DNA from 4 places in the Oceanobacillus phoenicis genome. Region 1 is predicted to be linked to each of the others. Evidence: predicted binding sites of a transcription regulator. Region 1 holds the regulator's gene; each other region holds the start of a gene.
The links. Region 1 encodes LexA, which represses DNA repair genes until DNA is damaged. Its sites were predicted from a motif close to CGAACATATGTTCG; they were not measured.
Positions count from the first base shown of each region.

Region 2: the regulator LexA is predicted to act here: its motif matches at 1,776-1,789, upstream of uvrB (excinuclease ABC subunit UvrB).
Region 3: the regulator LexA is predicted to act here: its motif matches at 3,545-3,558, upstream of ABC346_RS16365 (YolD-like family protein).
Region 4: the regulator LexA is predicted to act here: its motif matches at 3,032-3,045, upstream of ABC346_RS16705 (YhjD family protein).

Region 1 covers NZ_JBDFME010000001.1:2,839,318-2,844,231, reverse strand. The annotation lists gene ABC346_RS14230 (TrkH family potassium uptake protein) at 1-1,210, shown strand, start outside; gene ABC346_RS14225 (peptidoglycan DD-metalloendopeptidase family protein) at 1,309-2,148, shown strand; gene ABC346_RS14220 (hypothetical protein) at 2,305-2,565, opposite strand; gene lexA (transcriptional repressor LexA) at 2,687-3,310, opposite strand; gene ABC346_RS14210 (YneB family resolvase-like protein) at 3,596-4,234, shown strand; gene ABC346_RS14205 (DUF896 domain-containing protein) at 4,320-4,553, shown strand; gene tkt (transketolase) at 4,638-4,914, shown strand, end outside.
Region 2 covers NZ_JBDFME010000001.1:1,920,224-1,925,137, forward strand. The annotation lists gene ABC346_RS09565 (S41 family peptidase) at 1-98, shown strand, start outside; gene ABC346_RS09570 (PDZ domain-containing protein) at 299-1,489, shown strand; gene uvrB (excinuclease ABC subunit UvrB) at 1,845-3,827, shown strand; gene uvrA (excinuclease ABC subunit UvrA) at 3,835-4,914, shown strand, end outside.
Region 3 covers NZ_JBDFME010000001.1:3,255,137-3,260,050, forward strand. The annotation lists gene ABC346_RS16340 (MBL fold metallo-hydrolase) at 1-191, shown strand, start outside; partial or broken gene ABC346_RS16345 (DUF3231 family protein) at 302-553, shown strand; partial or broken gene ABC346_RS16350 (DUF3231 family protein) at 649-897, shown strand; gene ABC346_RS16355 (Lrp/AsnC family transcriptional regulator) at 1,223-1,639, opposite strand; gene ABC346_RS16360 (alkene reductase) at 1,754-2,806, shown strand; gene ABC346_RS16365 (YolD-like family protein) at 3,182-3,523, opposite strand; gene ABC346_RS16370 (DUF4832 domain-containing protein) at 3,810-4,914, opposite strand, start outside.
Region 4 covers NZ_JBDFME010000001.1:3,320,049-3,324,962, reverse strand. The annotation lists gene ABC346_RS16720 (aminoglycoside phosphotransferase family protein) at 1-274, shown strand, start outside; gene ABC346_RS16715 (fatty acid--CoA ligase family protein) at 457-2,004, shown strand; gene ABC346_RS16710 (competence protein ComK) at 2,160-2,669, shown strand; gene ABC346_RS16705 (YhjD family protein) at 2,620-3,012, opposite strand; gene ABC346_RS16700 (TVP38/TMEM64 family protein) at 3,197-3,835, shown strand; gene lepB (signal peptidase I) at 3,908-4,450, shown strand; gene addB (helicase-exonuclease AddAB subunit AddB) at 4,544-4,914, shown strand, end outside.

The DNA of each region.
Region 1 (4,914 bases):
ACCAATAAGTGTGATAGATGCTTTGTTTACAGCCACCTCAGCGACTACTGTGACAGGATTAGTGGTACTTGATACAGGTACGGAATTTACACTGTTTGGTCAAATTGTGATTATGGTACTTATACAACTAGGTGGCCTAGGATTAATGACTTTTGCGATATTGATAGTCTTGCTCTTAGGTAAGAAAATCGGATTGCGTGAGAGAATACTTGTGCAGGAAACATTTAATCAATCAACTCTTGGTGGATTAATAAGGCTCGTTAAATCACTTTTAATCTTTACATTTTCTATGGAATTAATGGCAACTATTTTGTTATCCATTCGATGGGTCCCGGTATATGGGCCAGGATTTGGTGTGTTTACTAGTTTGTTTCATGCAGTTTCTGCGTTTAATAATGCTGGATTCTCGCTATGGCCTGATAGTCTTATGGGATATGTAGGGGATCCAGTAGTTAATATTATCATTACTTTCCTTTTTATTGTTGGAGGAATCGGTTTTACGGTTATTTATGATCTGATCAAGACAAGAAAATTTCATCAATTATCATTGCATACAAAATTAATGATAATTAGTACATTATCAATTAATATTCTTGCTACTATTGTTATTTTTTTACTTGAATATACAAACTTTGATACATTGGCTAATTTAGCTTTGGATGAGAAATTATGGGCATCCTATTTTCAAGCGGTTACACCTAGAACTGCCGGCTTTAATAGTCTGGATATAGGAAGTATGAATCCCGGTACCTTAACTTTAACAATGTTTCTTATGTTTATTGGTGCAGGGAGTGCTTCTACCGGTAGCGGTATTAAATTAACTACGTTTATCGTTATTGTTTTAGCTGTACATGCTTACCTAAGAGGGAAAAAAGAGGCTGTAATATTCAAACGTTCGATACCAAATCATGTAGTTCATCGGGCTTTAGCTATTACAGTAATCAGTTTGTTAATGGTTACCATCGTGATATTTATATTATCAATAACGGAAAATGGTCCTTATCTTCAAATTATTTTTGAAGCGTTTTCTGCATTTGGTACAGTAGGATTATCTATGGGATTAACTAGTGAATTAAGCGAAAATGGAAAACTACTTCTATGTATATTGATGTTAGCAGGAAGAATTGGACCAGTTACCTTAGCTTTTGCTTTGGCGAGAACTGCTAAAGGTAATATACGATACCCAAATGGTGATGTATTCACTGGATAAATCATGATGTAATAGAAAAATAGACATATTATTTAGGTGGCTAGTCCGGTCGGGCAAGTCACTTTTTTCATTAAATAGTAGAAAAGGAGGAGAGTTATATGCCATTTAAAGATTACAGAATAACATCCCCATTTGGATATAGAAGAGATGTTTGGACAGGTGATGGATTTACGTTTCATACAGGGATTGACTTAGTTAAATACCATAAAGCAAGTATTCAAGCATTTACAGAAGGAAAAGTTATTTTTGCTGGTTTGGGTAGAACTGGTACTGGCTTGGGTGGTTTTGGAAATGTAGTACTTCTTCAAGATAAAAATAACCGGGGTCAATTATATGCTCATCTGGATAGTGTTTCGGTGCAGCGTGGTCAATTTGTGAAGAAAGGGCAAGTAATAGGAAAACAAGGGGATACAGGAAAGACGACTGGATCTCATTTGCATTATGAGGTACGTAAAAAAGCGGAGAGTCAACCTCCATATGGGTGGACCTCAGATAGGGCGAATAATTGTTTAGATCCTACGAAATATTTACAAAACTATAATGATAATAAGAGTATCATTCAGGATATTCAGTCTGGATTAAATCGTAAATATAAGACAGGTATAGCCATTGATGGTATAGCTGGCCCGTTAACAATCAAAGCAGCAATCAAAGGATATCAAATAGAATTAAATAAACAATTCAATGCAAAGTTAAACGTTGATGGTATGTGGGGGCAGAAAACAAAAGCTGCTACGGTAACGGTAGCAAGTGGCGCTAAAGGAAATATTACGTGGATACTTCAAGCGATGCTTTATATTAATGGAGAAGATCCAAAAGGATTAGATGGTATTTTTGGTACCAATACAAATAATGCAGTAAAATCTTTTCAACAAAAAGAAAGTATCGTCGTTGATGGAAAAGCGGGTAAAGCTACTTGGGAGAAAATATTTCAATAATAGAGTATTGTATAACGTCAAAACTAGATAAAAAATTCTAACTTTGACGTTTTTTTATCCCACATATAACGGGCGGTAATAACTTATTGAATGAAGAATTTCTTTATTTTAGAGTTAGATTTGGTTGATTCAATCTCCTAAATGCCTTTTGTAAAACTAAATAATGAAAACAGTTACTTGATACCATAAAGCTAATCCAACTAATAATCCCGCCGCCCCTATTTTTAATATATTTTCCTTTGACTTTATTTGTTTCGTCTCCATAACTTCTAATATCGTAACAATAATTAAAATGATACATAAGAAAGGTAATGTTAAGAAATCAACGTATCTCGTTAAATAGTATATTCCTAGAATGATTGCAATTATGGCTGCAGGAATATAAAAGCCTCTTCGTTTCAAAATGTTTTCAGACACCTATTATTCACTCCTTCCGCTAACTATTACTATGTTATTAGTATTGAAGTGAAAATATGTACAACTATTTATACTCAGTAAAAAAGAGTTTAGCTAAACTTCGATAGCTAAACTCTTTTATTTAATGAATATTTCGGTATAAACCAATAACTTTTCCAAGAATGGTTACATTTTCATAAAATAGAGGTTCCATTGTAGCATTTTCTGGTTGAAGTCGAATACGTTTATCTTCTTTAAAGAAGCGTTTAACTGTCGCTTCATTTTCTTCAGTCATTGCTACAACAATCTCTCCATTTAATGCTGTGTTTTGTTGTTTAACAATTACCATATCACCATCTAAAATGCCAGCCTCAATCATACTTTCACCATCAATTACAAGTACAAATACATTATCGTCTGGTCCTGCACTTGAACTTGGAATCGGAACAAATTCTTCGATATTTTCAACTGCTGTAATCGGTATTCCTGCAGTAACCTTACCAATTACTGGTGCATATCGCGCTTCGTCTTTGGGAAGCTGCTGTTCTATTTCTGGATCAATAATTTCAATTGCTCTTGGTTTAGTAGGGTCTCTTCGTATATATCCTTTATTTTCTAATCTTTCCAAATGTCCGTGAACAGTTGAGCTGGAAGCGAGTCCGACTGCAACGGCAATTTCTCGAACAGATGGTGGATATCCTTTTAACTTAACTTCGCTTTTAATAAAGTCAAAAATCATTTGTTGTCTTTTTGATAGTTTCGTCATCAAACGTTCACCTCTAGCATAGGTTTTTATTAATGATAGTTTATCATTTTACTATAAAATAAGCAAACACTCGTTCTAATTTTTTATTGACAAGATCATACGTTCGGTATATACTTTAACCAGATAAGAACAACTGTTCGACAAATGGATGAAAGGAGCTTTTAATCATGCTGAAGAAAATTACTAGAACCGATGCATTCTATGTGGTAGCATTTGCTTTAGCGCTCGCTTTTCTATATTTCTCTATGGTAACGAGCGGTTAATGGAAACAGGAGGAAGTTAGGATTGAAAGCAGTAGTATATTGTCGAGTCAGCACGGATAAACATACACAAGAGTCGTCATTGATACGTCAACGAGAGGAATTGCAAACATTAGCAAATAAGCTAAACTTTACGATTGTTGATTGTATTGAAGAACAAGCAAGTGGTTACGACATCGAGCGAGAAGGACTTTTTCAACTTCTCGAATATTTTTCCAGTAAAGAAGCAGATTGTTTATGTATTCAAGATGAAACTCGATTAGGCAGAGGGAATACAAAAATAGCGCTATTTCATCAATTAGCTAAGCTAGATATCCCAATATATACGGTAGCTCACGAAGGTGAGTTAGTATTGAATGAAGCGGATTCAATGGTATTACAAATAGTGGGAATAGTAGAAGAATATCAAAGAAAAATACAAAACATGAAGATAAGAAGAGGTATGCGTAGAGCAGTACGCGAGGGATATCGTCCGGAAAAAAATCTAAAACAAATCGATCAGTCCCCAGGTAGAGATCGATCGGAAGTTCCTATTGAAGAAATTGTTCGATTAAGGCAGAATGGGTTAACATTTAATGAAATTACAAAGGTGCTCAATGGTTTAGGTTATGCCGTTTCAAAAGCTACTGTGCACCGTAGATACCAAGAATATCAAAATACTTGAATCTAGGTTCGAGGTAGAGTACGATAAGAGGCAGGATGTGAAATCCTGTCTTTTTTCATTTTTAATAGGTGGGGAGGTTGACACCATGTTATCTAAGGATAAATTAGAGAGAATAAATGTTTTGTCTAAAAAGTCCAAAGCAGAAGGATTAACAACAGAAGAAAAAGCAGAGCAGAAGAAGCTTCGTGAAGAATATTTAAAGAATGTACGTAGCTCTTTCAATAACCAGTTAAAAACAATGACAGTTATTGATCCAAAAGGTAATGACGTTACTCCCCAAAAGCTTCGTGATTATCAAGATAGAAACAAAAAACATTAAATTCTATTTGTCATGCTTGTTGTAATGATAATTTCAATATAGAATGTAGAAGTAAAGGCTTTATTTTTGAAAGGGGTAGACAAAATGTCAGGCAAGGTAGAACAATTATCAATAAATACGATTCGTACTTTATCTATTGATGCAATTGAAAATGCAAACTCAGGACACCCTGGATTACCAATGGGTGCAGCGCCAATGGCGTACACATTATGGACAGACTTTATGAATCATCATCCAAAAAATTCAAAATGGTTTAACCGTGATCGCTTTGTATTATCTGCGGGACACGGATCAATGCTTTTATACAGCTTATTGCATCTTTCTGGATATGATGTATCTATTAAAGATTTGAAAGAATTCC
Region 2 (4,914 bases), 920 kb from region 1:
AAACAGGGGGATTAATTGAATCACAACTCGTTGAAAAAATAAGAAACGGTGAAGATGATCAACAACTGGATACATCATTAGAAGAATTGTATCAATAAGCAGGACTTCAGTGTAAGTTTAAGTCTTGAATTGAGGATTTTAAGGATGATTACTCACTGTGATAGATTCTTGAGATAAATCCACGAGTGATTACTCGTGGATTTTCCTTTTTCTTTTACAAAAAAGCAGGAAAAACGATAGAAGAATCGAATCTTTTTATATAGACATTTTGATTAGGCATAGTAAAGAAGGTGACGAAATGGTTGAATCTTGGTTGTTAGAAGGGGCGAAAGCAGTCGGCAGATTTTTTCTGAATCCGACATTGTATTGGTTTATTTTTATTCTGACGGTAGCTAGTTATTTTCGTATTAAAAGGGAGAGGCAGGACTTTGGAATAAAAGTCTACCAGAAATTTATTGAGTGGAAAGGAACGTTAGCTGTTTCTTTAATTACAGGACTAGTCTTATCAGCAATTGTAGTTGGTACAGGCATGGTATTTTCTTATGAAGTCTTAATTTTATTAGCAATAGTGACAATTATTCTTAGTATTAGTACAAAATTTTCACTATTGTCACCAAGCTATATTATTGGAATGACATTTTTACTGTTGTTAGTTATTCCACCTCTATTAGAAATACAGACTCAAATAAATTATAGTTTTGATTATGGGTTGAGCTTTAAATCATTAGCGGTAATAGGGGCTTTGCTACTTATTGTAGAATCCTTTTTAATCCAACGAATTCAAAAACAATCAACATTTCCACGGATTTCCCTTAGTGACAGGGGGATATGGGTAGGTCAACATCAAGTGAAAAGATTAGCTTTAATTCCACTACTTGTATTAGTTCCAGAAGGACTTATTACTTCTTTTGCACCTTGGTGGCCATATTTATCTGTTGGTGAAACATCGCTAGGATTAGCTTTCGTGCCTTTTATAATTGGCTTTGATTATACTGCAAAAGGTCATTACCATTTGGATGCAATAAAGAAAGTTTCGAAAGCAAATTATATGCTAGCTATTGTTATATTAATGGTTGCTATAGCAGGTATATTTGTACCTTATTTATCACTGACTTCTGTGATTTTAGCTATTATCGGTAAAGAATATTTAAATTATCGTTATAGAGAAGGAGATAGACTTCGTCGTCCTTACTATCAGCCGCATGATCAGGGGCTACGTGTAGTTGGTGTGATACCTAATAGTCCAGCGAATAGACTTGAAATTTCTCCTGGTGAATCAATTTATCGAGTAAACGGTCGAAAGGTTACAGATAGTCAAGGCTTTTACGAGGCGCTTCAAGGTAATGGTGCATTTATCAAACTAGAAATTATTGATTATCAACAAGAAATAAGACTCGTTCAAGGATCACTATATGAAGGAGAACATCATGCATTAGGGTTATTATTTGCTAAGGAACCGTTTAAGCAGAAACAAAAGCAAACAAGCTAACTGAAGTATGAAGAACAAAAGAAAAAATGAATGTATGAACGAACAATAATTAGATGATATATGTATATATATCTGAAGTATTGTTCGTTTTAATTTTTATATAAAAATATACAATGTTTAACCATTAGCATGAATTTAAAGTTATACCTGGTAACCGTTTTGTAACTATAAATGAATTTGGTAGTTTCTTTCGATGTAGCGGAATAATTCATGCAATTCAATTGGTATGATATGATTTCCATTATACTGAAATGGGTAGAATAAAAGATAAGATAAAATAAAAAAACGAATACTTGTTCGTTTTTTTATAAAGAGATATAATAGATATTAGCTCGAAAAGAACGGAGGCATTATTGTGAAGGAGAAATTTGAATTAGTATCTGCTTATGACCCAGCTGGTGATCAACCAAATGCTATTAAAGAGATAACTGAAAAAGTATTAGCTGGTCAACGTCATCAAACATTGCTTGGTGCTACAGGTACCGGGAAGACATTTACCATGTCCAATGTTGTAAAAGAGATAAATCGTCCGACATTAGTAATTGCGCATAACAAAACATTAGCTGGACAGTTATACAGTGAGTTTAAAGAGTTTTTTCCAAATAATGCTGTAGAATACTTTGTTAGCTACTATGATTATTATCAACCAGAGGCATATGTACCATCTACAGATACCTTTATTGAAAAAGATGCGAGTATCAATGATGAAATTGATAAACTGCGACATTCTGCAACATCTGCATTGTTTGAAAGAGAAGATGTATTGATTGTAGCTAGTGTGTCTTGTATTTACGGTTTAGGTAATCCGGAAGAATATAAGAGTCAAGTGTTGTCATTAAGAATGGGAATGGAGAAAGATCGTGACCAATTACTTCGTGATTTAGTAGAAGTTCAATATGCTAGAAATGATATTAATTTCCAGCGTGGTACATTTAGAGTTCGTGGTGATTCAGTCGAGATTATTCCTGCTTCTCATGAAGAGTATTGTATTCGTGTAGAATTTTTTGGCGATGAAATTGATCGTATACGTGAAGTTGATGCACTAACCGGTGAAATTATTGGTGATCGAGAACATGTAGCTATTTTTCCAGCTTCTCACTTTGTTACGAGAGAAGAAAAAATGAAAATTGCTATTCAAAATATAGAAAAAGAACTTGAAGAACAATTAAAAGAAATGCGTGATAATGGAAAATTATTAGAAGCACAACGATTAGAACAACGAACTAATTATGATTTAGAGATGATGCGAGAAATGGGTTTCTGTTCAGGAATTGAGAACTATTCCCGTCATCTAACACTACGTGGTCCAGGAGCTGTTCCATATACTTTATTGGATTTCTTTCCAGAGGATTTCTTAGTAGTTATTGATGAATCACACGTAACCCTCCCGCAGATTCGCGGAATGTTTAATGGGGATCAAGCTCGTAAACAAGTGCTTGTTGATCATGGTTTTCGGTTACCGTCTGCAATGGATAATCGCCCACTCCGATTTCAAGAGTTTGAAGATAAAACAAAACAGTTGGTTTATGTGTCTGCGACTCCTGGACCATATGAACTTGAACATTCTCCTGAAATGACAGAACAAATTATTCGACCTACCGGATTATTAGATCCAATAGTTGAGGTACGTCCAATTGAAGGACAAATTGATGATCTTATAGAAGAAATTCGGATTCGAATGGAAAAAAATGAACGTGTACTAATTACGACGTTAACAAAAAAGATGTCGGAGGATTTAACCGATTATCTAAAAGAGATTGGTATGAAAGTAGCTTATTTGCACTCTGAGATTAAAACATTAGAACGTATAGAAGTAATACGTGATTTACGAGTTGGAAAATTTGATGTGTTAGTAGGTATTAATTTGTTGAGAGAAGGCTTAGATATACCAGAAGTCTCTCTAGTTACTATCTTAGATGCTGATAAAGAAGGATTTTTACGTTCTGAACGGTCTCTAATTCAAACTATGGGTCGTGCTGCACGTAACGAAAATGGAAAAGTAATTATGTATGCTGACAAAATAACAGACTCGATGAAAAAAGCAATTGATGAGACAAATCGACGTCGAACAATACAAACAGAATATAATGAAAAACATGGTATTACTCCTAAGACAATTAGAAAAGATGTTCGAGATGTTATTAAAGCAACAACCGCAGCAGAAGAAACCGAATCATATGAACCGAAAACAAAACAGATTAACAAAATGACGAAGAAAGAAAAAGAAAAAGTGATTGAACAAATGGAGAACGAGATGAAGCAAGCAGCAAAAGACCTTGACTTTGAGAAAGCAGCAGAATTACGAGATGTCATTTTGGAACTTAAAGCGGAAGGATGATTAAGGAATGCCAAGTAAGTCTATAAAAATTCAAGGTGCACGAACACATAATTTAAAGGATATTGATATCAATATTCCTAAAAATAAATTAGTTGTATTAACAGGGTTATCAGGTTCAGGTAAGTCTTCTCTTGCTTTTGATACCATTTATGCAGAAGGACAACGTAGATATGTAGAATCTTTATCTTCCTATGCACGTCAATTTTTAGGACAAATGGATAAACCGGATGTAGATGTTATTGAAGGACTATCTCCAGCAATATCTATTGATCAAAAAACTACAAGTAAAAATCCAAGATCTACAGTTGGGACAGTTACAGAGATTTATGATTATTTACGTCTGTTATATGCAAGAGTTGGTAGACCTACTTGTCCAAATCACGGTATTGAAATTAGTTCACAGACTGTTCAACAAATGGTTGATCGTATTTTAGAGTATCCGGAACGTACAAAACTTCAAATTCTTGCGCCTGTAGTATCAGGAAGAAAAGGTGAGCATGTAAAAGTTTTAGAAAACTTAAAACAAGAAGGTTATGTACGAATTCGTGTAGATAATGAAATGAGAGAAGTTACAGACGATATTCAATTAGAAAAAAATAAAAAGCATTCGATTGAAGTAGTAATTGATCGTATTGTAGTAAAAGACGGAGTCGCGTCAAGATTAAGTGATTCTATTGAGACTGCACTGAAACTAGGAGAAGGTAATATTATAGTTGATGTCATTGGTGAGGAAGAACTGACCTTTAGTGAAAATCACGCATGTCCGATTTGTGGTTTTTCCATTGGTGAACTAGAGCCAAGATTGTTTTCTTTTAATAGCCCATTTGGGGCTTGTCCAAGTTGTGATGGATTAGGTACAAAATTAGAAGTTGATATCGACCTTGTCATTCCGGACTGGGATAAAACATTAAATGAAAATGCAATTGCACCATGGGAACCAATTAGTTCCCAATACTACCCACAATTATTAAAAAGTGTCTGTAATCATTTTGGTATTGATATGGATATTCCAGTAAAGGAAATTCCACAGCAACAAATGGATATCATTTTACAAGGAAGTGGCAAGGAAAAGATAAAATTTGAATAT
Region 3 (4,914 bases), 420 kb from region 1:
GAGCTAAAAAATCAGTTGTAAAATTAGAGTCTTTACATCCAAAAATAGTTATACCAGGACATGGTACTTGGATGAAAGGTGAAGAACTCTCAAAAGGGTTACAAGAACTCGTAAATAATTTTGATAAATTGGCAATCCCGGATTATGGACGATATGTCAATGATACAGATACAAATCACTATAAACATTAGATGCATTAGATGCTTAACCCCTTCTTAATAGGGGTTATTTTTTACTTTTACTATTGATTAGAACAAATCAAATATCCATATAGAGCAATAGTAAAAATATTTATCATGTAGAGATCAATGATATTCCTACGGGTGCTCGTTTCCAGGATACAGATGTAGCAGCCTCAGTCTCTACTAAAATAGCAACTGGTTTAGTTACCTGTAGTCAAATAATGGGACAATCTATTCGTGAGGACATCGCAATGATGTTCGGACAATTTCACATGAATAAAGCTGCACTTGGAGGTAAAGTATTAAAGTTAACGAAAGAAAAAGGTTGGCTTATCCCTCCACCTCTTCATCATTCTTCTAAAGAAGACTAAGAATAACTAAATGTATTATTTTGAACATACTACAACAGAATAAGTGTGCAAACAAGAAAGGTGGCACATAAATGAATTTATTTAGGAGGATAACAATGGGTATTTTAAGTGGAAATCCACAAGACGAACCAATGCACTACGGAGAAGTATTTAGTTTATGGAACTATGTTTTAACAGGCAATAAAATGATAGCTGACCATCAAATGCTTTTAAACCATGTAGGTGATGAGGACTTAAAGAAATTAATGAAGGAATCCATAGAAGGAGGACAACAAGAGGTAAAGCAAGTTGAAGAAATTTTAAAACAGAACGGTATTGCTCTACCCCCTGCAGCTCCTGAGCCTCGAAATTTTTATCCATTAATTCAAGTTAAATCAAAAATAAAATTTCATCACAAATATCTGAGCCAATTCTTAATGTCGGATAGCTATCAACTGAATTAAGATTTAAAACAGAAATTAGCAGTTTCTACTAAACTATCGTTCTAAGTAAACATCATTTTCCAATGTAATTTTATCCAAAAAAATACCACTTCATTTAAAAGTGGTATTTTACATAATGAATTTATAAAGTCATATGGTGGTATTTCAGTTAAGAGTGTAACATTTGAATTAGGCATATTAAAGTTTGGTTACTTTATCAAATTTGTAATTAATCATTTAATCATTTTTAACTATCACCAACATTATAATTCCCTAGAACAGATAGTATATTGGAAAAGGCATAATGCGTAGTATCTTTAGAGATTTGCTCCAGCTCCTCCATCTTTGTACATATAACTTCAGCCATATAATTATACTCTCCGCTAATTCTCCATAGATCGATAATATTGCTATTCTCTTTGCAATAATTCGTTAACTTTTCACAACTCTTTGTTTTAAATAAAACAAAACCATGAATTCCTTTATTTAGTTCTTTATGATTTACCTCTACCGTATAACGCGTTATCACATAATCTTCTAATCTTTCCATTCTCGTTTTCACAGCAGGAGATGACATGTTTATTTGTTTACCGATTCCTGTATATGTAAGTCTTGAATTTCTTTTTAATAAATCTAATATTTGATGATCAATATCATCTAACATTCCTTTCATCCCCTCCGATCACTTTAAAATTTAAAGTTTTTCATAGTATATAACTTAATAATTCCATTGTAAACAAATCGTCAGAGAATTAAAATTTTATATGAGGTGGTTAATATGACACGTTCCATTTTCTCAGATTATAAAATCGGGAACTTAGCATTAGATAATAGAATTGTAATGGCTCCAATGACAAGAGGATTTGCCGATAATGAAACCGGTGAAGTTAATCAGTTGATTGCCGACTATTATGGAAGAAGAGCGAGATATGGTGCCGGCTTAATCATCACAGAAGGTATTGCCATCAATAAACTAGCCAAAGGAACTTATGGGATTCCGGGAATATTCACACATCGCCAAACCTTAAGTTGGGAAAAAGTCACAAGGGAAGTACATCAGTATAAAACAAAAATTTTTGCCCAACTTTGGCATGTAGGCAGAGTAAGTCACCAGGAAATTTTAAAAGGTCATGCACCAGTGGCTCCATCTGCCATAGTTGCTAGCGGTCATGTGCATAGATTAAGAAAACCGTTTCAAGTACCTAAACCTTTAAGTCTTGCGGAAATATATCAAATTATCGATGACTATAGACAAGCAGCAAGAAATGCAATAGAGGCCGGTTTTGACGGTATTGAAATACATGCAGCACATGGTTATCTCATTGACCAATTTATCAGTGAGAAATCAAATCTTCGACAAGACGAGTTTGGAGGATCCTTACAAAATAGACTGCGGTTATTAGATTTAATTATTAAAGAAGTAAAGAAAGTTGTGCCTAATAATAGAATAAGTATCAGAGTTTCTGAAAAGAAAGATGACGATAAAAATTATGTATGGGAGCAACCAGAAGAAATGGTGCGTGCTATTACAGAGATTCTTTCCAAACATCGAGTAAAAATTGTTCATCCCTCTGTAGAAAACTATGGTGACGCACTTAAAAATGATCAAAGATCGCTTCATGAGTTATTTAGGAAATACTGGAAGGAAACCCTTATAGCTGTTGGTAATATAGATCCTAATAAAGGATCAGCAATTGTTGATGAAAATCAAGGAGATCTAGTTGCATTTGGGCAATTATTTATATCCAATCCTGATTTAGTCATTCGTCTGAAAGCGAATCAAGAGATTTTGCCTTATCACAAAAAAGAGCAGTTAAAATGTTTAAATTAATATATATTTATAAAACAGATAATAACAGATCCTACCAAATTCATTTTATTAAGACCTGACCAACACCTCTATTGAATACCTATTGAATACCTACCTCGGTTTTATACGGATTGATAACGTAAAGATGATACCGATTGGTTTCGAACCCACAACCGCCCCCACCCTGTCAATATAAAGCGTGGGGGTCATCTTACATAATCTTTTTCTAATAGTATTGATATAACAGTACTTTTCATTTACTACTAGTTATTTTGAATATTAATAAACCATCTTCAGGTGGTCAAAATACTGGTCTTTTTTTCTTCTATTATGTCGTACATTTATATGATTGTTGTAGAAAAATTATTTTCCAAAGTCGTTGTCACATATTAAGTGTTACACTATAAACACATCTAAAATATCTTCATATTTTATCCTCATAAACTCTCTGGCACAAATACCTTCAGATACTTCAATCGATTTTTTCTCATAGTTCATTTTTTGAATATACCCCTTAAACGTTAAGAAATGACCATTCTCATAAAATTTAACTTCAACTAACAAGTTATCCTTGAGACCCATCCTTAATTGAAAATTAATTACTTCTTGTTTCTGCTGATCAATTATTGGTCTTTGAACTTTTAACTGCTCTTTCTTAAGATCCTTTAACATTTCTATATGCTCTGGCATCATCATAGCAGTCCATTTGATTGAACCTCGATCATTCCCACTACCCATTTATCCTTCCTCCTACCAATTAGAACGTATGTTCCTATTATATCAAAATAATGTTCCAAGTAAACATATCTTTTAATGCAAATTTATCCATTAAAAATACCACCTCGTTAAAAGTGGTATTTTACATAAACGAATTTTTTAAGTTATATTACATTATCATCCAGGTCCACGCTCGGTAGTTATTAAAAGATTAGCAGCGCGGTTACACAATAAGTAATCGAATTTTAAATTAAACTTTTTTCAGTCAAATCATCCGTTCACTTTAATCCCTGTCTTCTTCTAATTTTCAACGGGAAGCATTTATCTCAATTTGGCCAATGTTCAGCCACCCGTTATCTTCCTGCTCCTCATTAGCGAAACGGAATGCCTTAGCATTCGAGTTCATATCTGATAAAGGATTAACAACGTTAACTAAAATATCATAGCTGCCTTCACTTAGTTCCGAAATGTCACCAGACCACTCCAACAGAACCCCATTATTTTCTTCTGTCCCGTCCTCCTTTGGTAAGATATATGATATATCCCAATCTGTCGTCCACTCTTCAATTTTTCCGTTTTCATCTCTTGCTGCGATTTCCACTTTCCAATCATAATAGAAAGGTGCTACACCTGTATTTTGAATTTCCATCGCTGCTTGCAAGTGACCATTAGCCACGTTCATATAGGCAGTTGGAACAAAATATTCATAACCTAAACGACGTGAACCTTCACGCGCTCGTTCGAGTGCCTCCTCTTCTAATGGCATTTGAAAAACGTTTTGAATTTTCAGCCAGGAAACGTGAGTTAGCTCCACGCTTTTATAATAATCTTCTCCTTGAGCGCCTTCGATTGGATCACCTAAGTATTGAGGTGGATCGTTATCCCACATATCCATTTGAATTTCGGGTCGCACTTCTCCGCCAATCGGCTCTTTTTTCCATTTGTTCATGACTTGATTTTCTTCCAGTCGGCCGACAAAGTGCCAGTCTTCCCCTCCTAGACTAGAAGGCAAAGTCTGAAAAGCAAAAGAATCATCGTGATAGCCGATACTCAGGTCACGATTAAATTCACTAGGATAGCGTGCCAGTATTTTTGTTTCATCGAAGGAATCATTAAACTTTTGCATAATAGCTTCTTGATTGGCCAAGCTAGGCATCCAATCAGTTGCACGGCCATTTTCATATTCAGCTAGTTCACCGTCCCAACTTCCAAGTGAAGTTGTACCGTTCTGCGGATAAGTATGCCATTCACCCCAAAATCCAATTAATCCAGCTTGAATAAAACCAATCCTTGGATCACCATCATATTTATCTCCAAGGGCTTCAATAAAATGTGACAAGGCGGTTATTAGATTCTCGTCATTATAATCAGGTGCCATACTCGTACCATTAGATCCCCCATTGCTATAGTAA
Region 4 (4,914 bases), 480 kb from region 1:
TGATTGGGAAGGATTAAAGTTAGCACCAGTAGAAGCGGATATCATGTTTTTAATAGATAAACCATATTTTGATAAATTCATAAGTACTTACCATAAGATCCATAAAAGATATGTTATTAATGATGATGCTTTAAAATTTTATCGTTATCGGCGTAATTTAGAAGATATATGGGAATTCATAGAACAGTTGTTATATGAGGATATAAGTAATGATCAACAAGTAGAAATATTAAATTATATAAATGAATTAGTGAGAGAATTTGATCTGGAATAATGTATCAGTAGAGATAATAGGAACGACCTTCATTAAAATGTTAGCGCTTTCTATTGAAAACTAAATTCATATAATTTATAATTATTTTAAAATGACTGAAAAGATATGAAATTACGATCAGCGTAATTCTATTTTTTCACATTTTAATGAATGAGTATTCATTCATGAAAGGGGAGTTTACATTGAATATAACGGATAAGTTAGCACTAACTGCTAGGGAGAATCCAACAAAAACTGCATATATTTTTACGGATAAGGAAACCACCTATGGTGAGTTAGAGGGTATGGTTCAAAAGTTTGCAGATGGTCTCCAGAAATTAGGATTCAGACAAGGAGATCATATCGCATTAGTATTAGGGAATAGTCCATATTATGTGATTGGATTGCATGGGGCATTAAGGTTAGGATTAACGGTAATTCCAATGAATCCATTATATACACCTACTGAAATGGCTTTTATGTTAAAAGATGGTGATGTTAAAGGAATTATTACAATGGATATTCTTATTGATAAATTTATTCCTATTGTAGATGATCTACTTGCGCTTGAATATATTATTAATTGTGAAAGTGGAAAAGAAGTTCCAGAATCTATAAAAAAAGACCATCTGCCAACAAATATATTACGTTTCCAAGAAGTAATTACTAATGGTCAATTTCCTTTTAATGGCCCAAAATTAGTTGGAGAAGATTTAGCTGTTATCTTGTATACCTCGGGTACTACAGGAAAACCAAAAGGAGCAATGCTTACGCACAAAAATCTGTACTCTAACGCACAAGATGTCGCAAATTATTTACATATTAATCAAGATGACCGTGTAATTGCTGCCTTGCCAATGTTTCACGTTTTTTGTTTGACTGTATCATTAAATGCGCCATTATTAAATGGAGGTACAATCATTATTTTACCTCAGTTCTCGCCAACAGAAGTATTTCGTGTAGCTAGTGCTTATCAAGCTACAGTATTTGCTGGCGTTCCAACAATGTATAATTACTTACTACAGAGTGTGAAAGGTAATGTGGATAGTTTTTCTTCTTTACGCTTATGTATTTCTGGAGGTGCAGCTATGCCAGTATCTTTACTAGAATCATTCGAGCAAGCTTTTAATGTAAAGGTATCTGAAGGCTATGGTTTATCAGAGGCTGCTCCAGTAACATGTTTTAATCCTTTAGATCGTCCGAGAAAAGCAGGTTCTATAGGACAAAACATTGTTAATGTTATAAACAAAGTGGTTGATGAAATAGGGAATGAATTGCCACCAGGTGAAGTAGGTGAATTAGTAGTTCAAGGGCCAAATGTGATGAAAGGTTATTATAAAATGGAAGAAGAAACTGCTGCAGCAATACGAGATGGTTGGCTCTATACAGGGGACATGGCAAGAATGGATGAAGATGGATATTTTTATATTGTTGATCGTAAAAAAGATATGATTTTAGTTGGCGGTTATAATGTTTATCCTAGGGAAGTAGAAGAAGTGTTCTATTCTCATCCTTCTGTTGTGGAAGTTGCCGTAATTGGTGTCCCAGATCCGCAAACAGGTGAAGCAGTTATAGCATATGTCGTTGTCGATAATTCGGATGTGAAAGAGATAGATTTAATTGAGTTTAGTAAACAACATTTAGCAAAATATAAAGTTCCTCAATCTATTTCTTTTCTTGAAGAACTTCCGAAAAATACGACAGGAAAAATATTACGGAAGAGTCTTAAAGATCAAGTTACAAATTCATAGTATAGTTCCTTACGAAGTTGAAAATTGGCATTTATTATCAACTTCGTTTTCTTTTTAACTATTTATTCTAAAAATTATGTAAAAATATATCATTTTTACTAATAGTATGTTATATTAGGTATTAAGTCACTATAATTGGTAAGGGAGGTTAATAAATGAAGAAACAGCAATATCTAGAAATCACGCCATTTACATTGGCGATCGTATCGGAGCAAGATGAAAATGGAAGATATATTGCAAAAGTATTAGAAGAGGAGGCGGAATATGTTTTGGAAGCGAAACCTACCAATGTCATTGATTATGCTTGCAAGTATTTCGGGGCTAGTTTGAAAGGGCGTCAAGAGGGAACAAGAGAAATTAGTGGAATAACACATAAAGCACCAATAACAATTGATCCTGCAAGTGGAATGTATTTCTTCCCAACAAAGTCTCCTAATAATGCTAACTGTTCTTGGATCGCACATAGTCATATTAAAGAAGTGCGTAGAGAAAAAGAGGGAAAAACAAGTGTACTATTTAAAAATGGTTCGAAAATTTCACTTGATATTTCCCATGGCTCTTTAATCAATCAACTACAACGTACCGCGCAAATAAGATTTCTTTTAGACGATCGAATTAAACGTTGGAGGAAGCCCCCTCATTCTGAAGACGATAAAGACTCTTAAACATTAACTCCATTAGAATATTTTCAACTTTTTTACGAATAGCTGGGTTAAAATAACTTTTCTTTTCTTCTTTTCCTTGGCATATGAATAAAAAGTTTGAAAAAGAATCATCTTTTGTTAATGGAAGAACCGATAATTGATTTATTTTCATTGTGCGAATGATTTGTTTTCGTTCCCGGACAGCTTCCATCTCCATTTCGGATAACATCTGAAGATATATCTCCTTAATTTTAAATGGTCCTTCATCATGATATTTTATATCTTGTCGAATTACAATAATCGCCATAGATATAAATAAATACCTTGAAGCTATTTTGGTATTTTCCTCAGTGATATAACGCATGCATTCACACCTCTTATATAGATCGTATGTTCGTATATCGTTATTATATGTTATAGATGAAAAAATATCTACCAATTAGAGTGACGATTCATTATTGGAATTAATTAGCTTTTTCTTTTAAAATATAATCTAATACCATATAATAATTTTAAAGAATGTTGTCTAATGATAGGAGTTTACGTGGATGTATGTCATGAGTATTTCTCTATCGAATTGGAGAAGTTTTATTAGAGAAGAAGGTTGGGAAGAATTTATTTCCCAACTTTTAAATCAGTATGAAGGATTAGGACCGTTACCTGGGATTTTATTACCATTCCTAGAGGCTTTCTTACCTTTTTTACCGTTAATCGTATTTGTTCTTGGTAATGCTGCAGCTTATGGATTGTTTCAAGGCTTTCTGTATTCTTGGATTGGTGCAACTGTTGGAGCCGTTGTTGTATTTTTACTTATACGAAAGCTTGCTAATACACGTTTATTGCAAAAGATTAGAACGAATAATCAAGTGAAAAAAATTACTCAATGGGTAGACAGACATGGCTTTGGTCCACTATTTATATTGTTATGTTTTCCTTTTTCTCCTTCTTCCATAATTAATGTTGTGGCAGGACTGTCGAAGATTAACATTTATCAATTTATATTAGCTGTGTGTCTAGGCAAGACTGTAATGATATTTTCCATTTCTTATGTTGGTTCGAGTATAATGGAATTTGCTCAAAATCCTGTAAGGACAATAATAGTAGGGATAGGCATTGTGATTTTTTGGATGTTTGGTAAATACTTAGAAAAACGATTGCAAAAGAAATCAGCTGAAAATAATATGTAAATCATGAAAGGGATTAAAAACTTCCTTCAAGGGTATTATGTATAATAATTACTCGATGAAGGATGGAACAACGTGAAAAAATTCAATATTCGAAGAGTATTGTTACTTTTACTTTTCTTGGTTGGAATTACAGTTATTTTAAGAACAACTCTATTTGCCAATTATGTCGTAGATGGAAAGTCGATGGAACCTACATTATATGATGGGAATTTATTGATGGTGAATAAATTTGTATATGAATTATCGGATGTGAATCGATTTGATGTTATTGTTTTTCGAGCGTCTAAAGAAGAAGACTATGTTAAACGAGTTATTGGAACACCTGGAGATAGGATAGAGTATAAAAATGATAAGCTATATATTAATGGAGAATTTATTGAAGAAAGATTTTTAGACTCTTATAAGGAATCGAGTTCAGTTGAAACATTCACCAATGATTTTACGCTCCAGCAAATAACTGGAGAAATAGAAGTTCCTGACGGGAATTTATTCGTACTAGGAGACAATCGACAAGATAGTCTAGATAGTCGATCGTTTGGATTTATTTCCATTGATCAAATTGTCGGAAAGGTAGATATAACGTATTGGCCACTGACAGATAAAGTAAATGAATAACAAAAAGTTTTTCGATTAGGACCGAGCTTCTATCTTTGATAAAATAGAGATAGGAGCTCTATTTTAGTTTTTGAAATTTAGGAGGTTTAATGTATGGGAATGCGGTTCATATTAGGACGGTCTGGGACAAATAAAAGTGATGTTATTTTAAAGGAAATAAAACAACAAATTTCTACTAATCCTATAGGGCCTTCTATATTTTACATTGTTCCAGATCAAATGACATTTCAACAAGAGGTTGCTTTATTTAGTGACTCTGAAATGAATGGTAGTATTCGAGCGCAGGTAGTTAGTTTTTCAAGGTTAGCCTGGAGAGTGTTACAGGAAACAGGCGGAGGTACAAAACAGTTTATAAGCTCCGTAGGAATTCAAATGATGTTAAGGAAGATTATTGAAGAAAAACAAGGGGACTGGAATGCTTTTCAAAAAGCACTTAAAAAACAGGGGTTTTTAGGGCAATTAGA